DNA from 2 places in the Peribacillus sp. NPDC076916 genome. Region 2 is predicted to be linked to the other one. Evidence: riboswitches for the same ligand, from Rfam matches in the RefSeq annotation. Region 2 holds a riboswitch; the other holds the start of a gene.

Region 1 (6,673 bases), on a different contig from region 2:
TATTTTATCATGCTTCCATTACGTGATGCTTTTGTTCGTTTTTTTTTTTGAAATTCCCTAATTGTTCTTTATTTTCCATGATTTATACTTAAAAACACATTACTCTGAAATAAAGGTATTTTCAACTGGACAACTAAAAAAAGCCACAGGAATGTTATTCCCTGTGGCTTCCTTATGTGAAATCATTGTTCGATTAATTTTCCGAGGTTGGCCATTTCAATGGCACTAACCGCAGCTTCATATCCTTTGTTACCTGATTTTGTTCCTGCACGTTCAATGGCTTGTTCAATATTCTCAGTTGTCAGCAAACCAAAGATAACCGGTACACCTGTTTCCAATGAAACGGAAGCCATGCCTTTAGCTGCTTCGTTGCAGACATAATCATAATGTGAAGTGGCACCCCTGATTACCGTTCCAAGACCGATTACAGCATCATATTTACCTGTATTCACAAGTTTCTTAGCAATTAACGGTAGTTCAAATGCACCCGGGACCCACGCGATGTCAACATCATTCTCATCAACGCCATGACGCTTAAGGCCATCCAATGCCCCTCCTAAAAGCTTGCTTGTGATAAACTCATTAAATCTTCCTACCACGATTCCGACTTTCAATCCTGATCCGATTAATTGTGCTTCAATAGTTTTCCCCATGTCTAATTCCTCCTAATTTTAAAAAACAATATCATTTCTTTCACGTTAAGATTTAATTTCTAATAATCATTCAAGCTTTAGGGATGTTCAGTTCAAGTTCCTGTTTCCCAATTGAATCATTTTGTTCAAGATACCGAATCAAATCGGCTATCGTAATGAATTTCAGGTTAAATTTATCAGCGATGACTTCTAAATCGGATACGCGGGCCATTGACCCATCTTCATTCATGATTTCACAAATGACACCAGCTGGAGCGGCACCGCATAACTTTGCCAAGTCCACCGATGCCTCCGTATGTCCTGCCCTACTTAATACGCCGCCTTCTTTAGCGACTATCGGAAAAGTGTGACCAGGCCTTTGGAAATCTTCAGCGACAGAATCTTCATTAAGAAGTTCAAGGATGGTCAAGGACCGTTCAAAAGCACTGATTCCTGTAGAGGTGCTTTTATGATCGACACTTACCGTAAAAGCAGTGCCATGATGGTCGGTATTTTCACCTACCATAGGATGCAGTTTCAATTTCGCTGCCAGTTCTTCAGTGATGGTGGTACAAATCAAACCACGTCCATGGGTCGCCATGAAATTAATCGCTTCCGGTGTCGCCTTTTCGGCCAACACTACAAAATCCCCTTCATTTTCACGGTCTTCATCATCGGATACGATTACTACCTTGCCAGCCTTCAAATCTTCTATTGCCTCTTCTATTGTATGGAACATCATTACACCGCCCTTTTATTAGAATCCATGCTCTGCCAAAAACTCTAAATTCAGTCCTGGTTTCGGATTGCCATTTTTCATTTGATGTATTATATATTTCCCTATCATGTCGTTTTCGATGTTAACGATATCGCCAGCCGCTTTTTGTCCCAATATGGTGTCCTGATGAGTCAATGGAATCAGTGATACAGTCAAAAGGTTCCTTTCGATCCCAAATATCGTCAAGCTTGTTCCATCAATGGCCACGGAACCTTTTGGAATGCAGAAGGTACCAAGCCCATCATCCAATTGGATTACATAATATACGGCATTTTCTTTCCGTTCTTTTTTTATGATCGTTCCGGTTCCGTCGATATGACCTGAAACAAAATGACCGCCAAACCTCCCCTGTGCACTCATTGCTCGTTCGAGATTAACAGGTGATCCCAATTTCAATGTCCGGATCGTGGAAGCTTTGACCGTTTCCGGCATCACGTCGACCGTAAACAAACTTTTCGTGAAGGATGTTACCGTTAAGCAGACCCCGTTGACTGAAATGCTATCCCCCAGTTGCACATCTTCAAGGATTTTTTCAGAACGAATCGATAACTCCATACTGCTTTTTCCTTTTTTTAAGGAATGCACGGTACCGATATCCTCAATGATTCCCGTAAACATGTTTTTCCCCCTTTTATAAAATATAAAAAACCCCATAGGATGACCTAAGGAGTTAGCAGGAGAAATGAGTGAAAAAAATTGTATACCTAAAAAGCCTAATATTTTCATTTTCGAAAAATTAGGCATACGTATACACTTGGGTTCCACACGTCCTTCTCCCATCCAGACTGTACTGTCGGCTTTGGAATCTCACCAAATCCTGCCTTTATCAGGCTCGCGGGCTTAGAATTTCTTCATCACCGCCGGTTGGGATTTTCACCCGACCCCGAAGGACTAAAATAATATGAATCTTTGAATATTTTATCACCATAAAGTGAAGAAGTAAAATTTCTAACCTTAAATGGTTCCATTGTTACAGGAACTTCCTCTTTTTATGGAAAAATGTCTCCAAGTACCCCCGATGTGCTCCGAAAAGGTTAACCAGGCTGAATATGTGGAATAAGGTTAGAAGGATCACCATTCATACAAGGAGGAAGCCGATGATTATTTCCATCATTAACTTGATTTTCTATCTATTCGTCGTCACGATGAATTTTTTAGCCAATTTCCTGCCATTGAACGGCCAAACATCAGGAGAGATTTCCGATAAACTGGATGTCCTTTTCACTCCTGCCGGTTATGTATTTTCCATATGGGGCTTGATCTATTTCCTGCTCGCCATCTGGGTATTCAGGCAGTTTTTAAGTAAACATCAAAAAAGCCCTGCATATAAGGCATCCTATCCTTGGTTTGCTTTAAGCTGTGTCTTGAATGGCGCTTGGCTTTTGGCTTGGCACTATGAACGCTTTTTGTTATCCGTATTCATTATCATTGCTCTATTGGCTACTTTAATGGTCATATATACAAGAATGAAAAAAGTGGATCATGATACTTTTGACCTATTTCCGTTTTCCGTATATACAGGCTGGGTAAGTGTTGCAACCATAGCTGACATTTCTTATTACCTCACCTATATCAAATGGGACGGTTTTGGGGCTTCCCGTATAACCTGGACGATCGTCCTGCTGATTGCAGCAACAGCCTTGGCCTTTGTCTTTGCAGGTAAAAACCGGGATTGGTGCTATCCTCTCGTATTCGTTTGGGCATTCATAGGCATCGGGATACGAAATAGCGACGCCTATCCGATAATCACAGACATTTCTTATATCCTGGCTGCCATCACTTTTATCGTATCCATCACCATCTTCATTCAAAATAGGAAGAACAAATAAGGTATATGTTACCCTAAAATGCTTGCTGAAGATCTTGCCAGATATCCTCCCAAGCCTCAAGGCCAACTGAGAGACGGACCAGCTGGTCACTGATGCCCATTTGTTCCCGTGAATCTTCAGGAACGGCAGAGTGCGTCATGGTAGCGGGATGCTGGATCAATGTTTCAGCATCACCTAGACTTACGGCAATTTTGATAAGTTTCAATTTATTGAGGAATTCCTGTGCATCCTGTTTTGTGCCATGCAGTTCGAAAGAGATAAGGCCGCCGCCATGTTTCATTTGTTTTTGCATTATATAATGATCCGGTGAAGCTACATCACCTGGATAATATACCTTTTTCACCTTTGGATGTTTCTTAAGTTCTTGAAAGATTGCCATTGCATTGGCCGAATGACGGTCCATCCTGACAGGCAAGGTCTTCAGCCCCCGTAATAGTAACCAGGCATCGAATGGTGAAATGATTCCACCGATATCCTTCTGTGTAGTCCCGGCTACTTGATTCATGAATTCCTTCTTACCGACGACAAGGCCTGCAACGACATCACCATGCCCGCAAAGATATTTCGTAGCGCTATGAAGGACGATATCACAGCCATATTTCAAGCGGTCTCTGTAGGTAGGGAGTCGCAAACGTATTATCGACTACGACCGTCACATTATATTCCTTCGCAACTCTCACCACCATCTGTAAGTCAATCATTTTCATCGTCGGATTGATAGGGGTTTCCACATATATGCAGGTCGTTTCCGGCCGGATCATTTTCCTTACCTGTTCTTCTGAATCCATTTCACAAAAATCATGTGTGATGCGGTATTTATTTTTCATTAGCTGAAGGAGGCCAAATGTACAACCATATAGCCCCTGTGAGCACAGGATGTGGTCATCTGTTTTTGTTAACGCAAAAAGCACTGCTGAAACGGCAGCCATACCTGAACCGAAAGCAAGGCCAGCTTCCCCTCCTTCCAAAGCGGCAATCTTTTCTTCAAGTACTTGTACCGTTGGATTTCCAAGGCGAGAATAAATATATCCATCTTCCATACCGGCAAAACGCCTTTCCCCTTGCTCGGCATTTTCGAAAGTGAATGTTGAGGTTTGGAATAAGGGTGTTGCCAAGCTTCCTAAATGCTTCTTCGAGTCATATCCTTCATGGATGACTGCCGTTTCAAACTGTTTATACTTTCCTGTCATACCGTCTCCTCCTAACCTATGTCTATTGCTATCATATGTCAAAAAACCATATAAAGGAAGCGTTTTCATGCATGTTTATCCCCCATTAATGAACTCCTGAATTTAGAATCATTTCAAAATCCAATTTTTATAATATCAAATGCTTTTAGGTGATAATATCCTGATCCTTATTGGATCATTTCTTTTTGAACGGCCCATTTGCCGAGGCACCCATGGTTCAATTTATTCAGCAATAACAGGCACTTTTCTACTGGGAATTCTGCACAATGAGCAACGTTTTAATTTTTATATCTTAGCGGGCATTTGCGAAAAAAAAAGACAGCCGCCATGGCCGTCCCTTTTTTCGTATCATTCATCTACTACAATGTTTCCACCATAGAAGGTTACTCTCGTTAATGGAATCTCCAGTTCACGGGCCATTTTTTTCAACTCTCGCTCTTCTCTTTCCGTTACGATTGAAATGACAGTGCCATCTGCACCTGCACGACCAGTTCTCCCAGATCTATGGATATATTGTTCGATGTTGTCGGCCATATCAATATGAACGACCGCAGTAAGGCCTTTAATATCAAGCCCCCTTGCCGCTACATCCGTTGCTATCAGCATTGGGGATTTTCCCGAACGAAGCTTCCGCAACGCTTTCTCCCTGTCGACTTTATTGGATTCACCATGAAGCACGCCCATTTCAATACCTTTATAGCTCAGCTTTTCATGTAGGACGCTCAGCTCTGCTATATCATTCAGGAAGGCAAGGGCCTTCACATCTTTAATTCTTGTGATTTTCTCGAGAATCTTGGACTTTTCCCGTCTCTCAACAACAAAGTAAAGATGGTCCACCTTTGATTCCATTTTTTCATGCTTATCTACCTTGATCATTACGGGTTCATTCATGAATCCACGGGCCGCTTTTTCCGTTTCCTCCGGCAAGGTCGCTGAAAATACCATGATTTGCCGGTCTTTTAGCGTTGTTTTGATAATATTATTGATCGTTCCCATATGCTCTGGAGTGATCAATTGGTCACCTTCATCAAGTACTATCGTCTTAACTTCATGCATCTTCAATTTCTTTTGGGCAATCAATTCGTAAATACGCCCCGGTGTTCCCGCAATCACCTGGGGACGCTTCTTCAGTTTGTCCAACTGCCTTTTCACATTTGCACCGCCGATGAATGCTGCACCCGTAATGCCGCTTCCCTCTGACCAAATGCGAATCTCTTCATTGATTTGCATGACCAGCTCTCGTGATGATGCCAAAATCAAAGCTTGGGGCGATTTCTTTTCAGGGTCTACCTTTTCTAGCAATGGCAGTAAATATGCTAATGTTTTTCCCGTACCAGTCGGTGATTCGGCCATGATGTCTTTTCCCTCGACAATCACCGGTATCGCTTTCGTTTGAATCGGGGTAAGTTGCCCGAATCCGGACTTTTTCCAGACCTCTTGTATATATGCTTTTCTATCGTTCACTAATTCAGGTAATTCGCTCATATCTTTCTCCTTTAAAATATAACTTTTCCTATCTTTCATAGTACCATTTATTCTTGTCCAGTAGCCAATGGAATACGAATTGTAACCGTCGTCCCTTTGTTTACCTCACTTTCAAAATGCATTTCCCCGTGAAGCCGATGAACGATTTTCCGGCAAATTGCTAGCCCGATCCCTGTGCCCTTTTCTTTCGTCGAATAAAAAGGCTCACCAATCCGTTCAAGACGCTCGGGCACCATTCCCATTCCATTATCACTCACGCTGACCATTGCTTGTCCATCGACGGTTTGCAGCGATATATCAATTTTCCCATTATCCTCAATCGCTTCAATGCTGTTCTTGACGATATTGATTATCAACTGTTTAATTTCAATTGGATCAGCCATAATATAGATCGGTTCGGCGGTTTTAACCCTGAAACCCATTTCGATATTATTCAAATTCGTTTCCGCTTTCATCAACGTGAATACCTGTTGTAAACTGTCGGCAAGATCGATCCTGCGGTATGCTACATCCTGTTTCTTCCCAAGAATCAAAAGTTCACTTGAGATAATATTAATTCGGTCAATTTCCTTCAACATGATATCAGAATGCAGCGGGTTCACCTCCTGCGTCATATCCATTAACTGTACGAATCCTTTTAACGATGTCAGGGGATTCCGTATCTCATGTGCGACCGCTGCAGCCAGATGTCCGATTACAGATAGCTTTTCAGACATGATCATCAATTCCTCTTCGCGCCGCAATTCAGTAATATCCCGA
Region 2 (6,673 bases):
TGGCAGATGGGGTCATTACCTTCAATAAAGATGGCACAATTCTTGAAACGAATCCGCCAGCAGAAAGGTTTCTGCAATCCTGGTACTTTGAAAAGGGCTATAACCGGGAAGATAATGTCAATGTCCCATTGGTTTTGATGAATCTTTTTGATGAATCAGAGTCCTTCGATAAGGAGCAAGTCGGTGAAATTACTTTGCAGGGCCGCGATTGGGGATTCATTGTCAGTCCGCTATATACAAATGCCGACAATATTAGGGGAGCAGTGGCCATCATACGGGATATGAGCGATGAAAGACGTATGGACAAACTTAGGACTGATTTCATAGCGAATGTCTCACATGAGTTAAGAACGCCGATTTCAATGTTGCAAGGATATAGTGAAGCGATCGTAGATGACATTGCGAGCAGTGAAGAGGAAAAGGTGGAAATGGCCCGCATCATCTATGATGAGTCTTTGAGAATGGGCCGTTTAGTCAACGATCTCCTCGATCTAGCTAAATTGGAATCGGGTAAAATGAACCTTAGCTATGAATGCGTACCTATTTCTCCTTATTTAAAGAGGATCACAAGTAAGTTTTCCGGGCTGGCTAAAGAAAAGGGAATCACCATATCAGCCAGTATGCAAGACGATCAAATTCAATGGCACTTCGATCCGGACCGCATTGAACAGGTTTTGACCAATTTAATTGATAATGCGATTCGTCATACTCCTCCGGGCGGTAACATTGATGTCATTCAGAGGACAAGTGATCGAAGGGGACTGATCATTGATGTGAGGGACTCTGGATCTGGAATTCCCGAAGAAGATTTGCCTTTTGTATTCGAGAGGTTTTATAAAGCGGATAAAGCAAGGACCCGCGGCCGTTCGGGCACCGGTTTGGGTTTGGCAATCGTAAAAAATATAATCAATGCCCATGATGGCTTCATTTCGGTAAACAGTTTACCTAATAAAGGGACGACGTTCAGCTTTATCCTGCCTCGAATTTTGGAAAATGCTGAATGACGGGTGGCTTGCCAAAAAATCTTGTTTCATAAGGAACTGAGAAAACAAAGGCAATTGGATTTCTTTCCAACTTGTCTTTGTTTTTTTTTAGGAAACAAAATAAGAAGTCCTTGATATATGGAAATTAACGGAATTTTATAATAAGATTAAAGCCGAAGTATGTAACTTTTGTTTTGGATTGACGACTATATTTATGAACGGAAGTGGGGAAATGATGGATTCCGTTTTCCACGATCTTTATGAAAAATATCATCAGGAAATATATCAATTCATTTTTTATATGACTAAAAATCGAGAAACGGCGGAGGACCTAGTTCAGGAAGTATATATACGGGTGATGAAGGCCTATGAACGCTTCGAAGGAAAAAGCAGTGAAAAAACGTGGATGTACTCGATTGCAAGAAATGTGACGATTGATTACTTTCGGAAACAAAAAGGGTGGAAAGATAAAATCTTCCCTAACTTTGATTGGGATAGGCAATTGATAAAAGATAAAGAGCCCATTCCGGAAGAAGTGGCTATCATGAACGATGAAATCCAAGATATTTATCATTGCTTAAACCGGTGTACCACGAATCAAAGATCCGTCATCATTTTACGATATATTCAGGGATTGTCCATTACGGAAACTGCTGAAGTACTGAATTGGAGTGAAAGTAAGGTAAAAACGACCCAGCACCGTGCTTTGAAGGCTATTAAAAAGTTGATGGAAGATTTATCAGGAAAGGAGGGCCACCGCATTGAGAAGATCCCGTTGGAAAGAAAGCGAAATTGAAGACTTGCTGCGCCAGCTTCCGAAATTAAAAGATGACCGAACCAAGGCAGAGGTGTTTGCTAGAATAAATGTTAAGAAGAAAAAGAAACACTGGATACCTCTATTTGCGGGTGTTGCCTCCTTATTCTTAATGGTTGTTTTGGCATCATCTTTAATTATTGAAAAAAAAGGAACGACAAGTCATGAGGACAGCGGCAGTAGTGGGAAATTATCTCTATCTGAAAATAAGGGAATGGCAGATCTTGAACGCCAGGATGCGAGTAACAAAGAAAATCATTCAGCGGATAGACAGGATAATCAAAAGCCTTCGAGTAAGCAAGCGGAAATCGAATCTAAAGAAAAGGTTTCAGAAATGGAACCCCGAAAAGGGGAAAAGGAAAAAACATTTACACAAGCGATCTATCAAGATGACCTTAAAAATGCATCGATCATAACGATGGGTGTTCCAGATGATCAAATGAATTTCATCGTTCCCATTTCGATTAAACTCAAACATTATGACGAAAGTGATAAACTGAATCAGTTAGTTAATCAAATGTCCGATATGGATGAAGAGCAATATGGGCTATCTGACTATTTTCCACTTGATATAAAAATCAGCCAAGGAAACGATATGACCACTGCTCATATTGATTTTCAAGAAAAAAGCCGACTATTGGATGAAGATACACTTTTTCTCCATTCGATGGAGGAAACGCTTTCCTATAACAATATAGAGAAAATGACATTTTCTACAGATGGTAAGCAAGGTGCCATGTTTGCGCACGCAGGTTATTTAAAAGAGGTGGATATACCTCATCAAAAAAATCGCACATACTTTCTTTACCAAAAGGATGAGTCCTCCCCAAGGTTCCTTGTTCCAAGCAATATGGGTTATCAGGACTTTGAGGAGGCGCTGCAAGCAGGAAAAGGGGAGGCGGACATCGAAGGAATTTCACCTGCAATCCCGCATGACCTGAAATGGGAAAGGATAAGCTCTAATGGAAATCTTGTGATCATTCAATTATCAGATCAAGTTGCCATTGAAAATAGTAAGGAATCCCTTCAAGCTTTAGAAGCCATACTCTTCATTGCCAAGGATTTTGGTTTTGAAAAAGTGAAGTTTGAAAATGCTCCCATTGAAGAGGTAGGCCAGCTGAATTTAACTGAAGACATATTGGTACCCAAAGCACCGAACCAAGTGAATTGAGGTGTGATAAAACACCCGGTCTATGGTTGGCAAAAGCCTCTTGCATTCACAGAAAAAGTGCCCGTTCTGGACGGGCACTTTTTTCTATTTATAATGAAATGCGGGCCATGAATGTAATTTCTTCTGTTTCCATTAAATATTGTTTCATGTTGTCTTCTAATGGTAAATCAAAGCTCAAAACCATGATGGCTTCACCGCCAGCTTCTTTTCGGCCAACCTGCATGGTTGCGATATTCACATCGTGATCACCTAGGACCTTACCTACGTTACCGATTACCCCAGGTTTATCGGTATGCTGGATATAAAGTAAATTCGATTCTGGTTGAAAGTCGATTTTGAAACCATTCAAACTTACAATTCGAGAACCGTAATTTTCGATATAGGTTCCACTGATTGTTAATTCACGGTTGTCACCTTTTACTTTAAGGCTGATCAAATTCGAGTAACCTAAAGAATCCGTAGAGATTTTTTCACCAACGGTTATGCCATGCTCTTTTGCGATCAACAAGGCATTCACTTCATTGACTGATGCATCGACTCTTAATCTGAAAAAGCCAGAGATTAGACTTTTTGTAAGAATCGCTGTATCGAAATCCAATGATTCTCCTGCATACGTAACGGAGATTTCCTGAATGCCTTCATTCATGCACTGAGAAGCAATGGATCCCATTTGCCGAACAAGTTGATAGAAAGGCTGTACCTTTTCAAACACTTCTTTAGATATGGATGGAAGGTTGATTGAACTTGAGACTGGGTTTCCTTCAAAATAGGTCAATACTTCCTGGGCAACCTGTACCGCAACATTTAATTGGGCTTCTTTCGTGGAAGCACCAAGGTGCGGTGTAGCAATGACGCTATCCAGTTCAAGCAGTTTATGGCCAAGTGGAGGTTCTTCGACGAAAACGTCCAGTGCCGCCCCTGCAACATGTCCTTCGACTAACATTTCATATAAATCATCTTCGTCCAGAATTCCACCACGGGCGCAGTTTAGTACATAAACCCCCTTTTTACAGGTAAGCAGTTTTTCTTTATTGATTAATCCTCTAGTATCATTCGTTAGTGGTGTATGAACTGTAATGATGTCTGCTTTAGGAAGCAATTCATCTAACGGCAGGGCCGTTACGGACATTTTCTTTGCACGATCGACTGTCAGGTACGGATCATAGACAATGACATCCATGCCAAACACTTTAGCACGTTTTGCAATTTCCCCTCCGATACGTCCAAAGCCAACTATACCTAATGTTTTACCGCGAAGTTCAGTTCCCGTATATGAAGAACGTTTCCACTCCCCATTCTTCAGTGAAGCATAAGCTTGCGGAATGTGGCGCATTAATGAAGCCATCATCGCAAATGTATGTTCAGCTGTTGAAATGGTATTGCCGTCAGGTGCATTAACCACGACAATCCCGCGTTTTGTCGCTGCCGGGATGTCTATGTTATCAACACCGACACCAGCGCGTGCTATAATTTTTAATTGCGGCATACGGTTCATTAAATCTTCCGAAACCTTCGTTGCACTTCTCACAAGAATTGCATCGATCCGATCTAGTTCGTTTGCAGCTTCCTCTACGGTTTTCTGAATGAGATGAATATTGGATGCCTCTGATAGCGGTCCAAGTCCTTCTGGTTTAATGGCGTCTGCTACTAAAATCCGATACACGTCTAAACACCTTCCTAGGGAAAAGAATTATCTTAAATTTCAGTTAATTTTACAATTGAAATGCTGATTATGTCAATTTGGCTTATCTGGATGTAAGCGCTTAATAACAGGATTTTTCATCTGATTTTTTGATTAATATCGTGATATAAATGGCTTCGTCTTCTTTTGCATAATATAAAAAAATTTTCGCTTATTTGTTTTAAACCATTCATTGCTTACGATCGATATTCATCCTAAATGCATTAATCGAGAGAAAATGCTATCAAAAAAAAGGAATTTCAGATATAATGGGAAGTATAAAAATTTTATAGGTCTATCTTCGGGGCGGGGCGTAATTCCCCACCGGCGGTGATGAAGGAATTTCTTCTTCTAAGCCCGCGAGCCTTACAAGGCAGGATTTGGTGTGATTCCAAAGCCGACAGTATAGTCTGGATGGGAGAAGATGGAGGTTCCTGAGTGCGTTTCAACAGTTATTTGCTGAACGTTTGTTTGATGCAGCCTTTAATTTATCCCTTTAATTCTATTGGAATTAAAGGTTTTTTATTGAGCATCAGCATATTTTGGAACCCAAACCTCTTTTTCAGGTAGATCGGAAAAGAAGGAGAGAGAACTATGAATAAGAACAAAGTGAAAAAAACGGTCACACTTGCGATGATGGGAAGCATTTCTTATTTATTGATGCTTTTAAATTTCCCGTTTCCGGGATTCCCGCCTTTTCTCAATGTCGATTTTAGCGACATACCAGCACTGATGGCGGCATTGATTTTCGGTCCGATGGCTGGAATTCTAGTCGAGTTCATTAAAAACCTTTTGGATTTAGTCATGACTGGGACCATGACTGCTGTACCTGTGGGGCATATCGCTAACTTCATAGCCGGAATACTGTTTGTCTTGCCAACTTATTATGTATTTAAGAAAATCAATTCAAAAAAAGGGATGACGTTCGCTTTACTTGCGGGGACGGTTTCCATGGCAGTATTCATGAGTGTTTTAAACTATTTTGTCTTTTTACCGGCATATACCTTCTTTATGGGATGGGATGCAATGTCGGCGCCAGAGTCAAGAAAGTTCGTTACGACGGCAATCTTGCCTTTCAACGTGATTAAAGGCGTGCTCATCACATCTGTATTCATGTTGCTGTTCATTAAATTACAGACATGGATCAATAAACAAACATTATATAAAAATGCTTAACGGCATTGACGATAGAAATGAAAAAACAACCGGATATCCATATTCGGTTGTTTTTTTATGTTTGTTTTTTTTGTATGAGACAAAAGAAAAAGCCATTCTCGATAGAAAATGGCTTGTACCGTTATTCGAATTTTAGTGCGTCTCCGTCAAATGCTTCGTCAGCAACTTTAATGGAATCCGTTGGGCATCCTTCAAATGCATCCATCATGTCGTCTATAAGTACATCTGGAATTTCAACGATTCCCTCGTTATCGTCAAGGGTAACAAATGCAATCCCTTCGTCATCATAATCATATATATCTGGTGCGGCTGCTCCGCAAGCTCCACAAGCTATGCATGTTTCTTTATCCACAATAGTAAATTTAGCCATGAATATAACCCCTCCTAAGTTGATTAACAACTGATAATCTTTTTATTTCAGATTATTATCTCTTTCTTATTGTAAGACCGAATGCCAAACTTTTCAATAGAAATTGTATTGATAATAACTATCATGTAGCTGAATGTCAACGAAAAGCATCGAAATTATTAACTTGGTTCTTTCCATGGTTCGTCATTTAGTCACATATTTTTCCTTGTATTCATCAATAATAACGGCGATTTTTGCAGTTTTTTGTTACAATGGGGTTATTGGTTAAATGAAACAAGGATGTGAGTCCCATGAATAATTATCTACAGGCCATCATTCTATATGCGATAAAAAAATTTCAAGGCGAACGTTCCATTTATGCTATATACCATATGCTTCAGGGTAAGAAATCGTCACAAACAATCCAGGATGCCCATTTATTCGGCTTAACGGATATTTTTGGGACAATACCCCGATTTACCCGTCAGCAATTAAATCA

Evidence for each region. A riboswitch is a leader RNA that binds a small molecule or an ion and turns the genes downstream of it on or off. The one in region 2 is predicted to bind FMN.
Region 1: it holds a riboswitch for FMN, as region 2 does, so the genes downstream of both, ribE (riboflavin synthase) here and ACQKFG_RS06380 (ECF transporter S component) in region 2, are expected to answer to the same signal.

The regions. Positions count from the first base shown of each region.
Region 1 covers NZ_JBNNIU010000005.1:204,996-211,668, forward strand. The annotation lists gene ribH (6,7-dimethyl-8-ribityllumazine synthase) at 183-653, opposite strand; partial or broken gene ribB (3,4-dihydroxy-2-butanone-4-phosphate synthase) at 733-1,371, opposite strand; gene ribE (riboflavin synthase) at 1,390-2,028, opposite strand; FMN riboswitch at 2,175-2,305, opposite strand; gene ACQKFG_RS17745 (TspO/MBR family protein) at 2,508-3,239, shown strand; partial or broken gene megL (methionine gamma-lyase) at 3,253-4,429, opposite strand; gene ACQKFG_RS17755 (DEAD/DEAH box helicase) at 4,778-5,914, opposite strand; gene ACQKFG_RS17760 (ATP-binding protein) at 5,962-6,673, opposite strand, start outside.
Region 2 covers NZ_JBNNIU010000002.1:273,640-280,312, forward strand. The annotation lists gene ACQKFG_RS06360 (ATP-binding protein) at 1-1,004, shown strand, start outside; gene sigX (RNA polymerase sigma factor SigX) at 1,216-1,779, shown strand; gene ACQKFG_RS06370 (GerMN domain-containing protein) at 1,745-2,968, shown strand; gene serA (phosphoglycerate dehydrogenase) at 3,057-4,631, opposite strand; FMN riboswitch at 4,943-5,079, shown strand; gene ACQKFG_RS06380 (ECF transporter S component) at 5,244-5,825, shown strand; gene ACQKFG_RS06385 (ferredoxin) at 5,947-6,195, opposite strand; gene ACQKFG_RS06390 (helix-turn-helix domain-containing protein) at 6,486-6,673, shown strand, end outside.